One region of the Planococcus sp. MB-3u-03 genome, then DNA from elsewhere that is predicted to be linked to it. Evidence: riboswitches for the same ligand, from Rfam matches in the RefSeq annotation. Region 1 holds a riboswitch; each other region holds the start of a gene.
The links. A riboswitch is a leader RNA that binds a small molecule or an ion and turns the genes downstream of it on or off. The one in region 1 is predicted to bind S-adenosylmethionine.
Positions count from the first base shown of each region.

Region 2: linked by a shared signal. The riboswitch ahead of CW734_RS07175 (methionine ABC transporter ATP-binding protein) and the one ahead of CW734_RS04870 (transporter substrate-binding domain-containing protein) in region 1 are both predicted to bind S-adenosylmethionine.
Region 3: linked by a shared signal. The riboswitch ahead of CW734_RS04050 (MetQ/NlpA family ABC transporter substrate-binding protein) and the one ahead of CW734_RS04870 (transporter substrate-binding domain-containing protein) in region 1 are both predicted to bind S-adenosylmethionine.

Region 1 is NZ_CP025135.1:720,590-726,693, forward strand. Features, by position in the region: gene CW734_RS04870 (transporter substrate-binding domain-containing protein) at 1-779, opposite strand, end outside; SAM riboswitch class I at 897-1,001, opposite strand; gene CW734_RS04875 (vWA domain-containing protein) at 1,259-1,915, shown strand; gene CW734_RS04880 (Ltp family lipoprotein) at 1,952-2,503, shown strand; gene CW734_RS04885 (carbon starvation CstA family protein) at 2,553-3,989, opposite strand; gene CW734_RS04890 (Gfo/Idh/MocA family protein) at 4,339-5,277, shown strand; gene CW734_RS04895 (endonuclease/exonuclease/phosphatase family protein) at 5,440-6,104, opposite strand, start outside.
Region 2 is NZ_CP025135.1:1,187,379-1,193,482, reverse strand. Features, by position in the region: gene CW734_RS07195 (hypothetical protein) at 1-241, opposite strand, end outside; gene CW734_RS07190 (dicarboxylate/amino acid:cation symporter) at 344-1,510, opposite strand; gene CW734_RS07185 (MetQ/NlpA family ABC transporter substrate-binding protein) at 1,752-2,582, opposite strand; gene CW734_RS07180 (methionine ABC transporter permease) at 2,676-3,344, opposite strand; gene CW734_RS07175 (methionine ABC transporter ATP-binding protein) at 3,337-4,362, opposite strand; SAM riboswitch class I at 4,453-4,557, opposite strand; gene CW734_RS07170 (thioredoxin family protein) at 4,593-4,916, opposite strand; gene CW734_RS07165 (ribonuclease M5) at 4,897-5,259, opposite strand; gene gcvH (glycine cleavage system protein GcvH) at 5,320-5,700, opposite strand; gene CW734_RS07155 (arsenate reductase family protein) at 5,778-6,104, opposite strand, start outside.
Region 3 is NZ_CP025135.1:536,097-542,200, reverse strand. Features, by position in the region: gene CW734_RS04060 (DegV family protein) at 1-109, opposite strand, end outside; gene CW734_RS04055 (acyl-CoA dehydrogenase family protein) at 323-1,495, opposite strand; gene CW734_RS04050 (MetQ/NlpA family ABC transporter substrate-binding protein) at 1,517-2,347, opposite strand; SAM riboswitch class I at 2,456-2,576, opposite strand; gene CW734_RS04045 (SDR family NAD(P)-dependent oxidoreductase) at 2,933-3,688, shown strand; gene groL (chaperonin GroEL) at 3,781-5,412, opposite strand; gene groES (co-chaperone GroES) at 5,450-5,734, opposite strand; gene CW734_RS04030 (CPBP family intramembrane glutamic endopeptidase) at 5,931-6,104, shown strand, end outside.

The sequences.
Region 1 (6,104 bases):
CCATCTTCGATTAATTCTGTAAGGGCGGCATCAAGTTGTTCTTTCAATTCCGGACTGTCTTTTTGCATCACTAAGCCACTGCTGTTAGGAGAAAACTTCACATTTTCAGCAAGCTTCAATCCAGGTTTGTCGAATTGTTCTAGTGCTTGAATTAGTACTAAATAATCATTAAGTGTAGCATCAACGCGTCCTTGCACAATTTCAGGAAGCACAGTATCTGATCCAGTATAGACCACTACCTCAGCGCCTTGTTCTTTAGCATAGTCGGAGTAATTGCTCGTCGCAGCTCCACCAACTTTCTTACCTGCTAAATCATCCACCGTTGTAATTCCAGAATCATCATTCTCCCGGACAATGGCTGATCCATAGGAATGCTTGACGGGAACTGTAAAATCAAATTTCTCGAGGCGTTCTTCTGTAATCGAAAAGTCATTTGCTGCAATATCGATCTGACCATTTCTTAGTGCGGGCAAAAGGCCGTCAAATTCCATCGTTTTAAATTCAACTTCTAGGCCTAGCTTATCCCCAATCGCCCGTACTACTTCTACATCAAAGCCAGTCAATTCTTTCGTTGTTTCATCGAAGTAGGTAACCGGAAAATATAAACCTTCTGTACCCACTACTAATTTGCCTGATTCCTCAATTCGTTCCCACGAATTCTGTTCGCCTGATTCAGAAGCGCTGGCAGAACTATTGGAATCCTCATTACCGCATGCAGCTGCGATTAATGCTGTTGCTGAAATCAGTGTAAAAAGCAAAAACTTTTTCGACTTTTTCATATGTATGACACCATCCTTAATGAAGTTAGCGCAACAGCAATGGTTCTTCATGAAACCAAACAAAAAAACCTCTTCAATAAGAAGAGGTTTGCATCTCAAAAAAAAAGATTTCAACTCTTCTTATCTCTCAAGCGATTCGCTTGTTGGATTTGGCACAGTACCCGAAAAGAGTCCGCTGCCGAGGTTTCGTAGGGCCAATCCCTCCACCTCTCATGATAAGAACGTATTAACTATTCAGCTATATTAAGACCATACCATCGACATTTAATGAGGTCAATATGTATTCCTATATATTTAGTAGGGATTTAATTTTTTCGAAGATAAACGTAAAGTTTCATCTGCTACTCCTGCTTTTTAGTACATAAATTATGTCGTGCAGTGAGTTGATTGGTTTGTAAAAGGTCGCTTTAAAAGCGACCTTTTTTCTATTGGAAAATCGTATCCTTGGGGTAGCAAGTAACCTGAAGGAGGAAATTGAGATGAAAAATGAAACGACAGAATTGGTGTTTATTCTCGACAAGAGCGGTTCGATGGCGGGGCTCGAAAAAGATACGATCGGCGGCTTTAATGCCCTAATCGACAAACAGCGAAAGCTCCCAGGCGAGGTCCGCGTGACGACGGTTCTATTCAACCACGAATACGAGCTGCTTCACGATCGGATTTCGCTCGAAGGTATTTCGCCGATGACGGATAGCGATTATGAAGTAGGCGGCATGACGGCTTTGCTCGATGCGGTCGGCTCGACAATCCAAAAGATCAGCAATGCGCAAAAAGGGACATTGAAAAAGCACCAGGCCGATCAAGTGATGTTCGTCATCACGACGGATGGCCTGGAAAACTCCAGCTGTGAATACACATACAAGAAAATTAATGAAATGATTGCCTCGAAAAAGACGGCTGGGTGGGAATTCATTTTTCTCGGTGCGAACATCGACGCGGCCGCGACCGCAAAGAAATTCGGTGTCGACGAAGATTTTGCGGTGGATTACCATGCGGATGCGGAGGGGACGGAGTTGAATTATCAAGTGTTGAGCGAAGCGGTGAGTTCGTTCCGGACCGGGAAAAAGATTGGCCGGGAGTGGAAGAGGGAGATTGAGCGGGATTATGAAGCTCGCGGAAATAAAGAAAAGCAATAATAAGTGAAATTTATTCGAAAACGAGGGGGATTCATCATGAAAAAAGTATTTAAGATTGGCTGTCTCGGCATCATTGGCCTATTTGTATTAATGGCCATACTGGTTGCATTAGTCGGAGGAGGAGAAGATTCCACTGAAACCGAGGGCCCGACAGAAACAGCTCCGGCAACAGAAGAAACCGCAACCGAAGAAACTTCTTCGGAAGAAGCAGAGGAACCAGCTGAAACGGAAGAAGCCGCTGAAACGGAAGAACCGGTTGAAGAAGAGCCAGCTGAGCCGGAAGTATCGACTGAGTTTGAATCTGCATTGAATCAAGCACAGACCTATTCAGATACCATGCATATGTCGAAAGCCGGTGTGTTCGATCAATTGACTTCTGAATACGGCGGACAGTTCCCAGAAGATGCTGCACAATATGCGATCGACAATGTGGATGCAGATTGGAATGCGAACGCTTTGGAGTCGGCCAAGACTTATCAGGAAAGCATGAGTATGTCCAAGGAAGCTATTCGCAATCAATTGACTTCTGATTATGGCGGTCAATTTACACAAGAAGAAGCTGACTACGCGGTCGAAAATTTGGAATAAACCAAAAAGATGAGCCCCGGCAAAACTGCCGGGGCTCATCTTTTTTCATTTAAACCGTTTCAACTTCCGAATCCACTTGCTTCGCAGCGCGGTACTTCATGATCTGTGCGATATACCATAAAGCGATAGCCAGCGTGATGACCGAGCCGATCATGGCGGCGATGTGGTATTCCATATTCAAGCCTTCCGGTGCGTAGAAGATGTACATGGAGACGACGCCTGTCATGAACATGGCCGGTACGCCGCTGATCCAGTGCATTTTGTAGTTCTTGAGCAAATACATCGTCGCTGTCCACAGCATAAATGTCGCGACCACTTGGTTGGTCCAGCCGACGTAGCGCCACAAGAAGGTGTAGTCGATCGTCGCCATGTAGAACGTCGGGATGGCGAGCGGGATGGTGATCAATAGGATTCTCAAAGTGCCGTCAGTCTTGGTGAACTTCGACAGCAAGTCAGCCAAGATCATGCGCGATGAGCGAAGCGCGGTATCGCCCGTTGTGATCGGCAAGATGATGACGCCGAAGATCGCGAGGATGCCACCGAGAGTACCAAGGAGCGAGATCGAAATTTCATTGACCACGCCTGATGGCCCGCCAGCTGCAAGTGCTGCGCCAAGTCCTTCAGTTCCGTTGAAGAAGGTCATGCCAGCAGCCGCCCAGATCAAAGCGATAATGCCTTCGATGACCATGGCGCCGTAGAAGATTTTACGGCCGTCAGTTTCTTTTTTCATCGTGCGGGCGATGATCGGGCTTTGCGTGCTATGGAAGCCGGAGATTGCGCCGCAAGAAACGGTAACCATCAATAGCGGCCAGATTGGTAATTCGCCTGGATGCAAATTGCTGAAGGTCAAGTTCGGCATTGGTTTTCCTGAGAACACGAGTGCCACGGCTACTGCGATGGCCATGAACAACAGGATGCCGCCGAGTAGCGGGTAGATGCGGCCGATGATGCGGTTGATCGGCAAGATCGTTGCAAGAACGAAATAAGCAAAAATAAGTGCAAGCGCCCAGATAAAGGAGATCGGCGTGATTTGTGCGATCAATTGAGCAGGGCCAGCCGTGAAGGCAGCCGCTACGAGCAGCATCAACACGAGCGACAAACCGTTGATGAAGACTTTTGCGTTCTTGCCTAAATAACGCCCGACAAGAGTAGGGAATTGCGCTCCGCCGTGGCGCATCGACATCATACCGGAAAAGTAATCGTGGACGCCGCCTGCAAAGATGCAGCCAACGACGATCCAGATGAATGCGACGGGTCCGTAGAGTGCGCCAGCTACAGCGCCGTAGATCGGGCCGAGCCCTGCGATGTTCAAGAGTTGGATCAAATTGCCTTTCCACCAGCTCATCGGCACATAGTCGATGTTATCGGCCTGCGCGTATGCGGGTGTTGGAGTTGTATCGTCGACGCCGAATACCTTTTCGATAAATTTTGAATAAAAAACGTATCCCAATATTAAGAGTGCAAGTGCTGCGAAAAATGTAATCATATGCGTCGTCCTCCTGGTGTCAGTGATATATCGTATACACATGATAGCATCTTTTGACGAAAATTAAAGTTAATATTTCGAAAAAACTAATATTTCTATTTATATATAGCAAACCGATAGATAGTTGATAAGATAATCGGGAGTGAAAGCGTATCCAATGGGTTTTGAGGACTAAAGATATTTTGCAGTTGTTCACACAAGTTCGTGAAGTTCTGAATTTCATTATCTTGAAATAAAAGTAAAGTGAAACATTCATTCCAGACATCGGATAGATTTGATGTTATGTGACACATCGGCGTGATTGCATTATGCTTGAACTCTAGTACATAAAGAGAAGAGGGAATAGATCATGAATTTCGGAATCATTGGAACAAATTGGATCACCGATCGATTCATCAAAGCAGCGAAGCAGCATCCTGATTTCCGCATCGGCGCCGTGTATTCGAGAAGTGAAGAGACCGGCCGTGCATTTGCGGATAAATACGGGGTGGAGGCGGTCTATACCGACATGAAGCAGATGTTCGAAGAAGGCGGAATTGACACCGTCTATATCGCTTCACCGAATGCGTTTCACGCTGAACAAAGCCTGCTCGCGATGCAACACGGCGTGCATGTGCTTTGCGAAAAGCCGGCTGTTGTCAGCCTGGACGAGATGGACCGGGTGATTGCGGCTTCACAGGAAACCGGCATGACCTATATGGAAGCGATGAAGTCGACCGTGACGCCGACTTTCCTGCGGCTGAAAGAAGAGCTGCATAAAATCGGCCCGGTCCGCCGGTATGTGTTTCATTACAACCAGTATTCGTCTCGCTACGATAAATACAAAGAAGGCATCGTCGAAAATGCTTTCAAGCCTGAACTCGGCAACGGCGCGAAAACCGATCTCGGCGTTTACGGTTTGGCGCCGCTCGTCCATCTGGCGGGTGAGCCCCAGTCCGTGTTGCGCAACCGCTACCTGTTGTCGACCGGGGCGGAAGGGCAAGGCAGCATGATTCTTGATTACGGCGAATGCGAAGCGATCGTCATGTACTCGAAAATTTCGGATTCGTATTTGCCGAGTGAAATCCAAGGAGAAAACGGCGTCGTCGAAATCGACAGAATCAGCGACCCGAAACACGTGCTGATCAAATACCGCGACGGCACGACCGAAGACATTTCCGTCCCGCACGAGTTCGATACGATGTATTACGAACTCGATGAATTTATCCGCTGCGTGCACAAAGGCCAAATAGAGTCCCCGATCAACACGCACGAGATCTCCCGGCAAGTGACGAAGCTTTTGCTTTAATGAAAATAGCCAACAAAAAAACCGCTTTTCCCGTCCAGTATATGTGGAGGGAAAAGCGGTTTTATTTGTCTAGTTATTTGAGTTCGAGCATCACATAAAACCATTGCTCTCACATTTACTACGTAAATGCGTCGCAAATGAATTAGCTCAGCTGACTCTTCGCTAATTCATTACCAACTGAACTTCCACCCCGAAATGATCCGATACAAGCGGCTTGTGCTCGCCGTTGAAGATGACTTTCGACGATTTGACAGTTACCGGTTCAGTGGAGAGGATCAAGTCGATGCGCAGGTCTTGCTTGTTGTCGCTCCAGCCGGCGATTTTGCCTTTGACGGTAATGCCGGCGTCTTTTTCCTCAGCCAATGTGTAGGTGTCGTGCAGCCCGTTTTCCAACAAGTATTCATAGCCTTGTTGTTCGAGTGAAGCGTCGTTATTAAAGTCGCCCATCAAGAAGGCAGGAGCCTCGGTTTTCATTTGCTCAAGCAGCTGGTCGGCCTGGAACTTGAACGGCTCTACTGTGTCGTGCCACCAACCCGTATGACAGGAATAAAACGTGAAGGGCTGGTCTTCGTAGTGGATGGTTGCGCCGACAATCTTCCGCGTTTTCGGCGAATGCTTGTCGGTGCTTTGGCTGACGAAGAAGCTGTGCTCATCGATGACGGCATGGCGCGTCAAGATCACCAGCCCTTCTTCGTAGCGCCCGTAGACGAGATGGGAGAAGTCCCATACCATCGAATAGCCCGTAACGCCGAGTTGCTCCAGCTCTTGAAGCAAGACTAAAGCGTAATTGTCGTGCTTGACGACATGCTCTGCTTCATCGTCGATCG
Region 2 (6,104 bases), 470 kb from region 1:
TACCGCTTGGCAGTGTATCTTCAGCTTGGGCAATTTCAAAATCGTTCAGCTGTGCGTCTTCTTTATTTATTTCTTTGGAAACGGATAGATAGAATTGCATCAATTGGCTTTTGATGCTTTCTTTTCCGGATTCCATCGTGGCAGATCCAGAAGCCGTTTCAGTTGTGTCAGTGGATTGTTCGGTTCCGCATGCCGCGAGCAACAAGGCCGCAGATAGGCCGAGGATTGTGATTTTTTTCATGATCGTGCCTCCTGATTTTCATATCCAGCATATGATAGCATAGCCCGATTTATCCGTATAGAGAGCATGAAAAAGCCGGAATTCATTGAATTCCGGCATAATTCATGCTTTTTGGGATGGAGTGAAACGGTCGACGATATTCGCGAGCGCCCCGTCTCCTGTTACATTGGCTGCAGTTCCGAAACTGTCCTGAGCCATGTACAAGGCGATCATCAAAGCGACCATCGTCTTGTCGAAGCCGAGCATCACTTCCAGCAAACCAATGGCTGCCATGACAGCGCCGCCTGGAACGCCGGGAGCCGCAATCATCGTCACGCCAAGCATGAGGATGAACGGGAAGAAGCTGCCGAATGACGGCGACTGCCCTGTCAATAAAATCACGCCGATTGCACAAGTGACGAGCGTAATTGTACTGCCCGATAAATGGATCGTTGCAAACAATGGGACCGTGAAGTCAGCCACACGTTCTTTCACGCCCGTTTTACGTGCTTGGCGCAAAGTGACAGGAATGGTAGCTGCTGATGATTGAGTGCCGAGTGCCGTGAAGTAAGCCGGCAGCATCGTCCGGATCAAAGCGAACGGATTTTTCTTTCTCAATACCCCTGCAGTGGTGTATTGGCCCGTGAGCATGACCCAATGCAAAGCGATGATCAGGATGAAGACCACCGCAAATAGTGAAAGGATCTCCATTACAGCCCCACCGTACGCCATGTTCGCAAAAATACCGAAGATGTGGAATGGCAATAGCGGGATTATGATGTATGAAATAACTTTTTCAATGATCTCCTGGAACTCTTCGAAGAATGATGCCATCGTCTTGCTTCCTGTAGAAGCCATGCCGATTCCGAGCAAGAACGCCAAAATCAAGGCGCTCATCACGCCGAATAATTGCGGAATTTCCAGTTCAATGAAGCTTGAAGCAAGCGCATTTGCCGGGTCATCCAAGTTGTTCAGCGAACCGCCTTCCATCAAATTAGGCAAAATGGAAGAAGCTACGATAAAGGCCAGGACGCCTGCCACGATAGTGGATAGATACGCGACTGCAGTCGCAAGGCCCAATAATTTCCCCGAACCTTTGCCGAGTTTTGCAATACCTGGTGCAATAAAACCGAGAATGATCAATGGCACGATAAAATTCAAGAACCCTCCGAAAATTCCTGTGAACGTAGCAAATACACGGACGAGCGCTTCTGGCGCAACAGAGCCGATGAGTACGCCAAGCACGATGGCCAGCACAATCCGCGGCAGCAAACCGAATTGAAATTTCATAATCTTGTCCTCCCTGTGAAAACAGTTGTTTATTCGTTATTATGTGAAATTACCATAGTTTTCGAAAAGCTAATAGCTTTTTCCTAAATCACGTAATATTTTTATTATTTCGAAAAAATAATAAAATGTTTTGAAGGATTGCTGAAAGTGTTTTATTCCGCAAGCTCTTCCGTTCCCCCCCTGTTTTTCAACATAAAAAAACGCGATGCATTCCTCTCGGGAATGCATCGCGTTTTATGGTTTATTGTTCAACAGGAATGACAGCGCCGTCCCATTCTTCAAGGATGAAGTCTTGGATTTCTTGTGAAGTCAAGACTTCGACTAGTGCTTGAATGTCTTCGTTTTCTTCATCACCGGATTGAACGACGATCAGGTTGGCATAAGGAGAATCCGAACCTTCAAGTGCGATTGAATCTTCCATCGGCTTCAAGCCTGCATCGATAGCATAGTTGGCGTTGATGAATACTGCATCGCCTTCATTTGCTTCGTACATTTGCACGAGTAGCGCCGGTTCGTATTCTGTCTCGAACTGGATGTTTTTCTCGTTTTCAACGATGTCGCTGACTTCAGCTGTTGTTTTGTCAACATTTTCATCAAGCTTGATCAATCCTTCTGCTTCAAGAATTGACAGCATACGACCGTGCTCCGCGACAGAGTTGCTCATAAGAATCGTTCCATCTTGTGGAATCTCATCCAAAGACGCAATGTCTTTTGAGTAGATGCCCATTGGCTCGATGTGGACCGCGCCAGCATTGGCGAAGTCATATCCGTGATCGGCAATTTGTGCTTCCAAATAAGGAATGTGCTGATAATAGTTGGCATCCAGATCCCCTGATTCCAAGTCTTGGTTCGGAAGGATATAATCCTGGTATGTTTCGATTTCAAGCTCAATTCCTTGTTCTGCAAGGATTGGTTTTGCCTGTTCTAAAATCTCTCCGTGAGGCACGTTAGAAGCGCCGACTGTCAACGTGCTTGTTTCTTCGCCTTCTGAACCGCCGCCGTTGCTTTCTTCAGCGCCGCAAGCCGATAACGCCAATACTGCTGCAAATGAACCGAATACTAATTTTTTCATTACAAAATTCCCCTTTTCTTCTATTAAATGTAGTTTTATATAATACCGGGCAATGACTGCCCCTTTTTATTTAATCGATCCGCCCAAGACGGCTTAGCGTTTATCGGCTCTGCTGGTCAAGAAGTCACCGACAAATTGGACGGCGAAGACGATGACCAAAATCAAGATCGTCGAGACGAGAGTTACGTCTTCGCGGCTTCGTTGGAACCCGTCCAAGAACGCGAGCGTCCCGAGCCCTCCAGCGCCGATGATGCCTGCCATGGCGGTATAGCCAACCAAGGCGATGGCGGTTACGGTGATTCCGGAAATCAAAGCGGGTTTTGATTCAGGCAGCAGCACTTTGCGGATAATCGTCCACGTCGTCGCTCCCATCGAGCGCGCGGCTTCGATGACGCCTTTGTCGATTTCTTTCAAGGCGATCAGCACCATGCGGGCATAGAATGGAGCTGCCCCGATGATCAATGCCGGGAGTGCAGCGTTCGGCCCACGGATGCTGCCGATCAGGAATTTCGTGAATGGGATAAGCAAAATGATCAAGATGATAAATGGAATCGAACGGAATATATTAACGAACGCTCCTGATAGCCAGTTGACCACTTTATTCGCCCATAATTGGTTGGGTGCAGTCAAAAACAGGATAACGCCTAGCACGAGCCCGATGATAAAGGTGAACAGCGTGGACACTGCCGTCATGTAAATCGTTTCGAGCGTCGCTTCCCACATAGCTTGCCAATCAACGTTCGGGAACAAATTCTCAAGCATTGCCCATCACCTCCGTCTGTACATCATGCGCACCGAGGAAGGCAAGTGCCTTTGCGATCTCATCTGCTGTTCCCTTCAATTGAAGGATCAGTGTGCCATAAGCACCGCGCTGTGTGTGAGAGATATTGCCGTGGACGATATTGACTTCCACTTTGTATTCCCGGATCAGCTGCGTCAGGATCGGCTGCTCCGCCTGGTCACCGACGAATATCAATTTGACCAATTGCCCTTCCGGATATTGCTCGCGCAAATGGCGGACGGTCTCTGCCGAATCTTCCGTCTCGGTCACTTGGGCAACAAAGCGCTTCGTGATATTTTCCTTCGGATGCTGGAAGACATGCAGCACTTCGCCCAGTTCGACGACGCGGCCGCCTTCCATGACGGCAACCCGATGGCAAATCTTCCGGATGACGTGCATTTCGTGCGTGATCAAGACAATCGTCAAGCCAAGGCGCTTGTTGATGTCGACCAACAAATCCAAAATCGCATCGGTCGTTTGCGGATCGAGTGCCGATGTCGCTTCATCGCAAAGCAAGACTTCAGGGTCATTGGCCAGTGCCCGGGCTATGCCGACGCGCTGCTTCTGCCCGCCGGAAAGCTGGGCTGGATAGGCGTTTTCACGCCCTTCCAAGCCGACCAGTTCAATCAGCTCTGCAGAACGCTTGCGCCGCTCCTCTTTCCCCACTCCGGCAATCTCGAGAGGAAATTCAATGTTCTCCCGCACGGTCCGCGACCACAGCAAATTGAAATGCTGGAAGATCATGCTGACCTTCTGGCGGGCTTTGCGAAGCTTCGGTCCCGAAATCGCCGTGATGTTCTGGCCGTTGATCTCAACAGAACCTTCACTCGGCTTTTCAAGGCCATTCAGCAGGCGGATCAAAGTACTTTTCCCTGCTCCGCTATAGCCGATGATGCCAAAAATCTCGCCTGCCGGCACTGTCAAATCGACATGGTCGACAGCCGTCAAACGCACTTTGCCGGTATCGAATATTTTTGTCAATCCTTTTAACTCAATCATGATTGGGCACTCTCCTAAATCTTTTGCTAATAAAAAAACCTTCCTGCTCAGATAAGCAGAAAGGCACATGTGTAAACACAATAAACCGTTCTCTCATCTTTCAAAGCCTGAACTTTGAGTGACTTGGCACCATTTCATTTTCATGACGGTTGCCGGGCTTCATCGGGCACTTCCCTCCACCTCTCTTTATAAGAGTTACGCTATTAAGTTAATTTCAGAAATTAAATTTATCATGGCTGGCTATATTCGTCAACCGATTTCAATTTCTCATACAAATAAGGCACCGATTGGAAAGCATAGACCTTATCCGTCACTTTGCCATCCTGGGAGATCAGCAGGCATGGCACGCTTTCCACTTCGTAGAGCTCCGCGACTTCCTGTACATAATTCAAATTGGCTTTGCCCATCGGGAGGCCCGGCAAAAGTTCCGCAACTACGCCAAGCATCTTGCTCGCGACTTGGCAGGTGCCGCACATCGGCGTATACAGATAATACGCTGCCACAGGCTGTGTGTTTTTTTCCTTGAGCCATTCTTTATGTGTCCATTCGTTCATAATAGTCATTCCCTGCTACTGGATTTAAGACCTGTACATCGGCTGCGATGAGCACATCGATCAGCTTGCGCAGCGGCGTCGTCGCCACCTCTTTATAACTTCGGTCGATGTGGAAATGGCGGGCTTCCGGAAATTCGCGCTTGATGAGCTTGCGCAGTTTATCGCCGGAAGCGTCCGCATCGACCAGGATGATGATATCCTGACCTTCAAAAGGCAACAGCATTTCCTCGAGTCTTGTAGCACTTACTGTACCATTTGTGCAAAGAATCGTCACGGGTTCTGCAATCAAGGGAGCTATCCGGGTCTTGTCGCTGATCCCTTCAACCACTATCACTTTCTCCATACGTATCCCCCCAGAAAACGATATATGAAAAAAAGCGCCATAAAGAGGCGCTTTCCGAACTTACTCGTTTGTCATTTCTTTATATTCGTCAGCTGACATCAATGCATTGACCTCATCTTCGGAAGGGGCTTCCACAACGACCATCCACGCTTTTTCATAAGGGGATTCGTTGACGAATTCCGGGCTGTCTTCAAGCTCAGAATTGACTTCGACGATTTTGCCGCTGATCGGCGCATACAATTCCGATACCGTTTTAACGGACTCGACGCTGCCGAATGGCTCGTCTTTTTTCAGCTCGTCGCCGACTTGCGGAAGCTCGACAAATACGATGTCTCCAAGTTCATCTTGCGCGAAATGAGTAATGCCGATACGTGCTTTGCCGTCTTCGACTTTGACCCATTCGTGTTCTTTTGAATAGCGAAGCTCTTGTGGTGTGCTCATCCAAACCCCTCCAAATATGTAATTGACTCAATTTCAGTTTGCCACAACCAAGGATGAAAAACAAGACGACAAACTTGTCAACTCCATGTATTTGCGTATACGTCTTCCTTGAAGCCGAGTGTCGCCTGAGAACCGTCCCAAGCGAGCGGGCGTTTGATCAGCATGCCGTCCGACGCCAGCAATTCATATTGCTCATCTGCGGACATGTTCGGCAGTTTTTCCTTCAATCCGAGTTCGCGGTATTTCTTGCCGCTCGTATTGAAAAACTTCTTCAGCTCGATGCCGCTCGTTTCGTGGATTACTTTCAACTGTGCTGCGGAGGGCGGGGTTTGCGAGATATCGATGTAGTCGAACTCCGCACCATTCGCCTCAAGCCATTTCTTGCCTTTTTGGCAGGTCGAGCA
Region 3 (6,104 bases), 180 kb from region 1:
ACCCGTCGTCAAACACGACACTAAGGGGCAATACATAGACATTATGCCTTTGGATGAATGCATCATCCAATTGCGCTGCTGTATCCGTGATCCATGCGATTTTTTTCATTCTAAAAATTCCCCTCTAGATGCGAATTCCATATCGGAAGCAGTTGTCTGCTTTTGTTAACGTACAGGAGGCGCGGCCATAGCGGCTAGTGACAGATGTCACATAAGGGAAAATTAATGTAAGCGTCGACATAATTTGCACTTATCTCCGTAATTTCTTTCCAATTATAAAAAGAAAAAAGCCGCAGATCACTGAAGATCCGCGGCCCTGCCCCTATTTAACCGGTTGTTTCGATTTCGCTTTGCCGATCGCAAAATCCGCAAGCGATGGAATGAGCATGTCTTCCATCGGCGGGTTGTGAAGTCCCGCCCGCACATCGCGGTAATAGCGCTGCAAAGGCGATTTTTCCGACAGGCTGTGTGCACCTGCGACGCGCATCGCCAAATCCACGATATCGACCGCTGAATTCGTCACCGCGACTTTTACGGCCCCGAGTTCCGCAGCCATCTGTGAGCGCTGTTCTTCGTCCGAACCGTCCCATTGTTTCGCGACGGAATGAAGGAAATGCCGTGACCGCTGCAATTCCAATTCGATTTGGCCAATCTTTTGTTTGACGTTCGGCAGCTCGATGATCGGCCCGTTCAAGCTATTCGGCGAATACTCCTGTGCAAAGCGGATTGCATAGTCCTGCGCGGCCTGTGCGATTCCGAGATAGCACGCCGGGATATGGAGCAGCCATCCCGCCGGTCGCTTCTTCCCGGGCACACTAATCTCGACCAAAGCCTTCTCCTCTACTTGGACATTCGTCAACACCAAATCATGGCTTCCGGTGCCGGTCATCGCCACACTGTCCCAAGTCTCGTCGATCGCTATGCCTTCAGCCGACCGCGGAATGAGGAAATAGCCCACTTCTCCGGTCTCTTCAATCACAGCGGTCACGTTGAAGTAATTCAATACCGGCGCCATCGACGTGAACGACTTGCGTCCATCAATGACCCACGAACCGCCAACTTTTCTCGCTGTGGTCGATGGCTTGCCGCCTCTTGTCGGGCTGCCGGTCTGCTTTTCGGTCGCACAATTATTGATCAATGCGCCGCGTGCTTTGATATCGTCAAATAAAGCTTCAAGCACTGATTCGTCCCATTTACCGGTCTCGCCCAAATCTTGAACGATGCCCATATGCCAACCGATTGACAAACCGGTCGACCCGTCCGCGCGGCTGATCGCTTCCTGATAGCGCAGCATCTCAGACAAGGAAATGCCCGCTCCGCCGTATTCTTTCGGAATCGTCAACGCGGGGTAATTGATCGCTTTCAGTTCCTCAAAATTCTCAAATGGAAATTTTCGTTCCAAATCATTGTGCGCGGCCCGTTCCGTAAACGGTGCGACGGTTTCATTCAATATGTCCATGCGTTCTTCAAATGTCTTCGCTTTTAGGATATCCATCATTCTTCACCTTTCTCCTATCTATTGCGCCCATTCCTCCGTCAAAATGAAGCCGTCATACTGCTCATTCGACTCGATATATTCCTGGAACTCCTCGGATTCGTAAGCGTCTTTCAAATCTTTCGCCCACTGAGTATCCGCGTTATCTTCTTCGATCGTCACCACAATCCGATGCTGTTCGGGCGTATTCTCGATTTTCAACGCATCCGTAATCTTGCGGTCCGGCGCATTGGCAATATAATTGCCGTTGACGACGCCAAAATCGATATCCTGCAGCGACACCAGAATTTGCGCTGGGTCCAAGACTTTCAAGTCGAGATCGTAATCCGCATTTTCCACTGCGTTCAAATTAAAATCCGTCACGCCTGCATCGTCTGACACCGTCACCCACCCGAGTTCCTCCAAGATGCGCACTGCGCGTTCCTGGTTGACCGGATCATTCGGCAAGCCGACAGTCGAGCCGTCCTTCACCTCATCCAACGATTGATGATTCGCTGAATACAAACCTTGAGGCGCGCTCGGCACAAAAGCGATGCCGGTCATGTCCATGCCCAATTCCTCGTTGATCCCTTCCATATACGCCGTGCTCTGGAAAATGCTCGCATCGATCAAGCCTTCCTGCATCGCCGGATTCAACTGCATGTTCTGGGAAAAAGTTGTTGTATCCACTTTATACCCTTTCTCCTCCAAAATAGGCAAGATCCCTTCCTTGAATTGCTGCTCGTACGTCCCGACGCCAAAGCCGACACGCACTTCTTTCTTGTCTTCCTCGGAAGCTTCCCCGCTATCGCCGCATCCAGCTAATAATAGCGCACCCGAAATCCCAAACACACCAATCCAACGCTTGTTCATCTGCCATCTCTCCTTGGTCTTTTTTATTTTGAATGAGACGCTACAATTCTTGCGGCCAATAGAAAAACCCCTCTTCATAAAAAAGAAGAGAGGCTCACCGTCCGGCTCTTCTCATCTCTCAAATGCTTAACAGCACCTGCTGGATTTGGCACAGTTTCAAATTGGACATCCAATCTGTTCCGCTGCCGAAGCTTCAAAGGGCCAGTCCCTCCACTTATCTGGATAAGAAATTATGTACTCAGAATTAATGCCGAGTAAATTGATATGATTAATACAATAGCAGAGCTTGGATTTCATGGCAATAGAAAATTTAGAAATCGTACTATAAAAACACTCCTCCCTACTAAATCGGAGAGATGTGTTTCCACGTACCGCTCCTTGCTAAGATATTTTGTATGTTTCTGTGCCAGCAGGAAAATAGTGTATAATCTTCATTTAAGAACTCTCCTAATTCCAAACACTCTAATATTGAAGTTTCCAGTTTATAAAATGCTGTTTCTTTCACTTCAAGAGCCAGCACAATCTCATGAGAGTTTCATTGTTTCTGCACACTAGCTATCTATTCATTTCAATGGAGGGATTCACATGAAGTACACGGTAATTACAGGCGCCAGCTCAGGAATCGGATATGAAGCTGCACTGGCTTTTGCGACATGCGGCAAAAACCTTATTCTTGTGGCAAGAAGGGAAAACGAGCTCAATAATCTTAAAGAGAAGATTCAAAGCATGAACTCTGAGCTGGACGTCGTCATCAAACCCACCGACCTATCCGACAGCGAGCAGGTCCATGCACTATACGAAAGCCTCAAAGAATACGATATTGAAACCTTCGTCAACAACGCCGGCTTCGGAAACAGTGCTACCGTCGCTGAGCAGGATATGACTAAAACGGAAAAGATGCTGCGCGTAAATGTTGAGGCACTCACTACGCTTTCCACTCTTTATGCACGCGACTATGCGGACCAAGAAGGGGCGCAGCTCATCAACGTATCATCTGACTTAGGCTACAGACTCGTGCCAAATGCTGTTACATACGCTGCGACCAAATTTTACGTGAGCGCATTTACAGAAGGCCTTGCCCAGGAACTGCAGGATAACGGAGCTCGATTGAAAGTTAAAATACTCGCGCCATCCATGACCGAAACCGAATTCGTGAAAACTGCGCGGGAACTTGATGAATTCAGCTATAGCGACAATGTGCAGAAGTTCCATACCTCAAAAGAGATGGCACAGTTTATGCTGGAGCTTTATGATAGCGAACAGATTGTTGGCAAGGTCAATAGTGAGACCTATGAGTTTGAGTTGATGGATCCGGTTTTTCAGTATACCTCGAGGAAGTAGAATTCCCTGTCCTTAAGTTCGAGTATAGTTCAAACATCAAAAAATCCCCTTTCACATTACGTGAAAGGGGATTTTCTAGATGGGCTGATGGCTTACATCATTCCTCCCATGCCACCCATATCAGGCATTCCGCCACCTTGACCTGCTGGCTCCGGAATATCAGCCACTACAGCCTCAGTTGTCAGGAACATAGCCGCAACAGATGCTGCGTTTTGCAGTGCAGAACGCGTCACTTTCGTTGGGTCTACGATGCCTTGTTCAAGCATGTTGACCCATTCGCCTGTTGCTGCGTTGTAGCCGATTCCGACTTCTTCCGTTTTCAGGCGGTGAACGATGATCGAGCCTTCAAGGCCAGCGTTCGTTGCGATTTGGCGAACCGGCTCTTCAAGTGCACGGAGCACGATGTTGATGCCAGTCGCGACGTCGCCTTCTTGCTCTGTCGCAATTTGCGCCACTTGGTTGTAGACATTGATAAGCGCTGTACCGCCGCCTGCCACGATGCCTTCTTCAACCGCTGCGCGTGTTGCGTTCAATGCGTCTTCAATGCGCAGTTTACGCTCTTTCAATTCTGTTTCAGTTGCTGCGCCGACTTTGATCACTGCTACGCCGCCAGCAAGTTTCGCGAGGCGCTCCTGCAGTTTTTCGCGGTCGAATTCAGAAGTCGTTTCTTCCAATTGGCTACGGATTTGCGCCACGCGTGCGATGATTTTCTCGGAATCGCCATTGCCTTCAACGATTGTCGTGTTGTCTTTCGAAACGACGACTTTCGCTGCGCGTCCAAGTTGTGCGATATTTGTGGATTTCAGGTCAAGACCGAGATCTTCCGTGATCACTTCAGCGCCAGTAAGTGCAGCAATGTCTTCAAGCATCGCTTTTCTGCGATCGCCGAATCCAGGAGCTTTCACAGCTACTGCGTTGAATGTGCCGCGCAATTTGTTCACGACAAGTGTTGCCAACGCTTCGCCTTCAACATCTTCAGAGATGATGAGTAGCGGTTTGCTTTGCTGAACGACTTGCTCAAGCACCGGAAGGATTTCCTGGATATTGCCGATTTTCTTGTCAGTGACAAGGATGAACGGGTTTTCAAGAACCGCTTCCATTTTATCGGAATCCGTCACCATGTAAGGAGACTGGTAGCCGCGGTCGAATTGCATCCCTTCCACAACGTCAAGTTCCGTCGTGAAGCCGCGTGATTCTTCCAATGGGATGACGCCATCGTTGCCGACGCGCTCCATTGCTTCTGCGATCAATTTACCGACTTCCTCGTCGCCTGAAGAAATCGCCGCTACTTGCGCGATCGATTCTTTGCCTTCGATTTGCTGGGAAATAGATTGCAATCCCGTAACTGCGCTTTCCACAGCAAGTTCGATGCCGCGGCGGATGCCGACAGGGTTTGCGCCAGCTGTGACGTTCTTCAAGCCTTCGCGGATCATCGCTTGTGCTAGAACTGTCGCAGTTGTCGTACCGTCACCTGCGATATCATTTGTTTTGGAAGCAACTTCCGCCACGAGTTTTGCGCCCATGTTTTCAAACGCGTTTTCAAGCTCGATTTCTTTAGCGATCGTTACGCCATCGTTTGTAATAAGCGGCGTGCCGAATTTCTTCTCAAGCACGACATTGCGCCCTTTTGGCCCAAGCGTTACTTTGACTGCGTCCGCTAATTTATCTACACCTTGCAGCATCAAGCTGCGTGCATCTTCACTGAACTTAATTTCTTTTGCCATGATTCGGTTCCTCCTATTAAATAGAATTTATGCTTATTTAGCCGACAATCGCAAGGATGTCGTTTTCACGTAAAATTAAGTATTCTTTGCCTTCGTATTTCAATTCTGTGCCCGCATATTTCGAAAAGACGACGCGGTCTCCTTCAGTTACGTCCAGCTCTGTGCGCTGTCCATTTTCACGGATAAGCCCATTCCCTACCGCAATCACTTTGCCTTCCTGCGGTTTTTCCTGCGCAGATCCTGGCAAGACGATTCCGCTAGATGTCTTTTCTTCCTTTTCGACGAGCTCAATGATGACACGATCTCCTAATGGTCTTAACAATTGAAACACCCTCCTCAAATTAAATAGCTTCTAGTCATTTAGCACTCTCTAGTCTTGAGTGCTAACCCATAGATAAGTTTAATAAAATCTTCAGTTAATTGCAAGCAGAAACCTTATGGCGTTTTGAATTCTTTGCGCCTTTTTCCGTTAAGCCCTACAATAAAAGGAGCATGCGAAAAGAAAGGAATTTGACTACATGACCTCAACCGATAAAACCGCCTCTCCCTCGAAAGCGAAAGGGTATAAGCGCAAAAACATGCGTACGCCGCTCCTGGTCCTGCTCGTCTTCGTAGCCGTTCAGCTCATGCCGATCCTCTTTATCGGCCCGACACTCGGTTATTTCCGAGACCAAGGGCTTGACGATGCCACC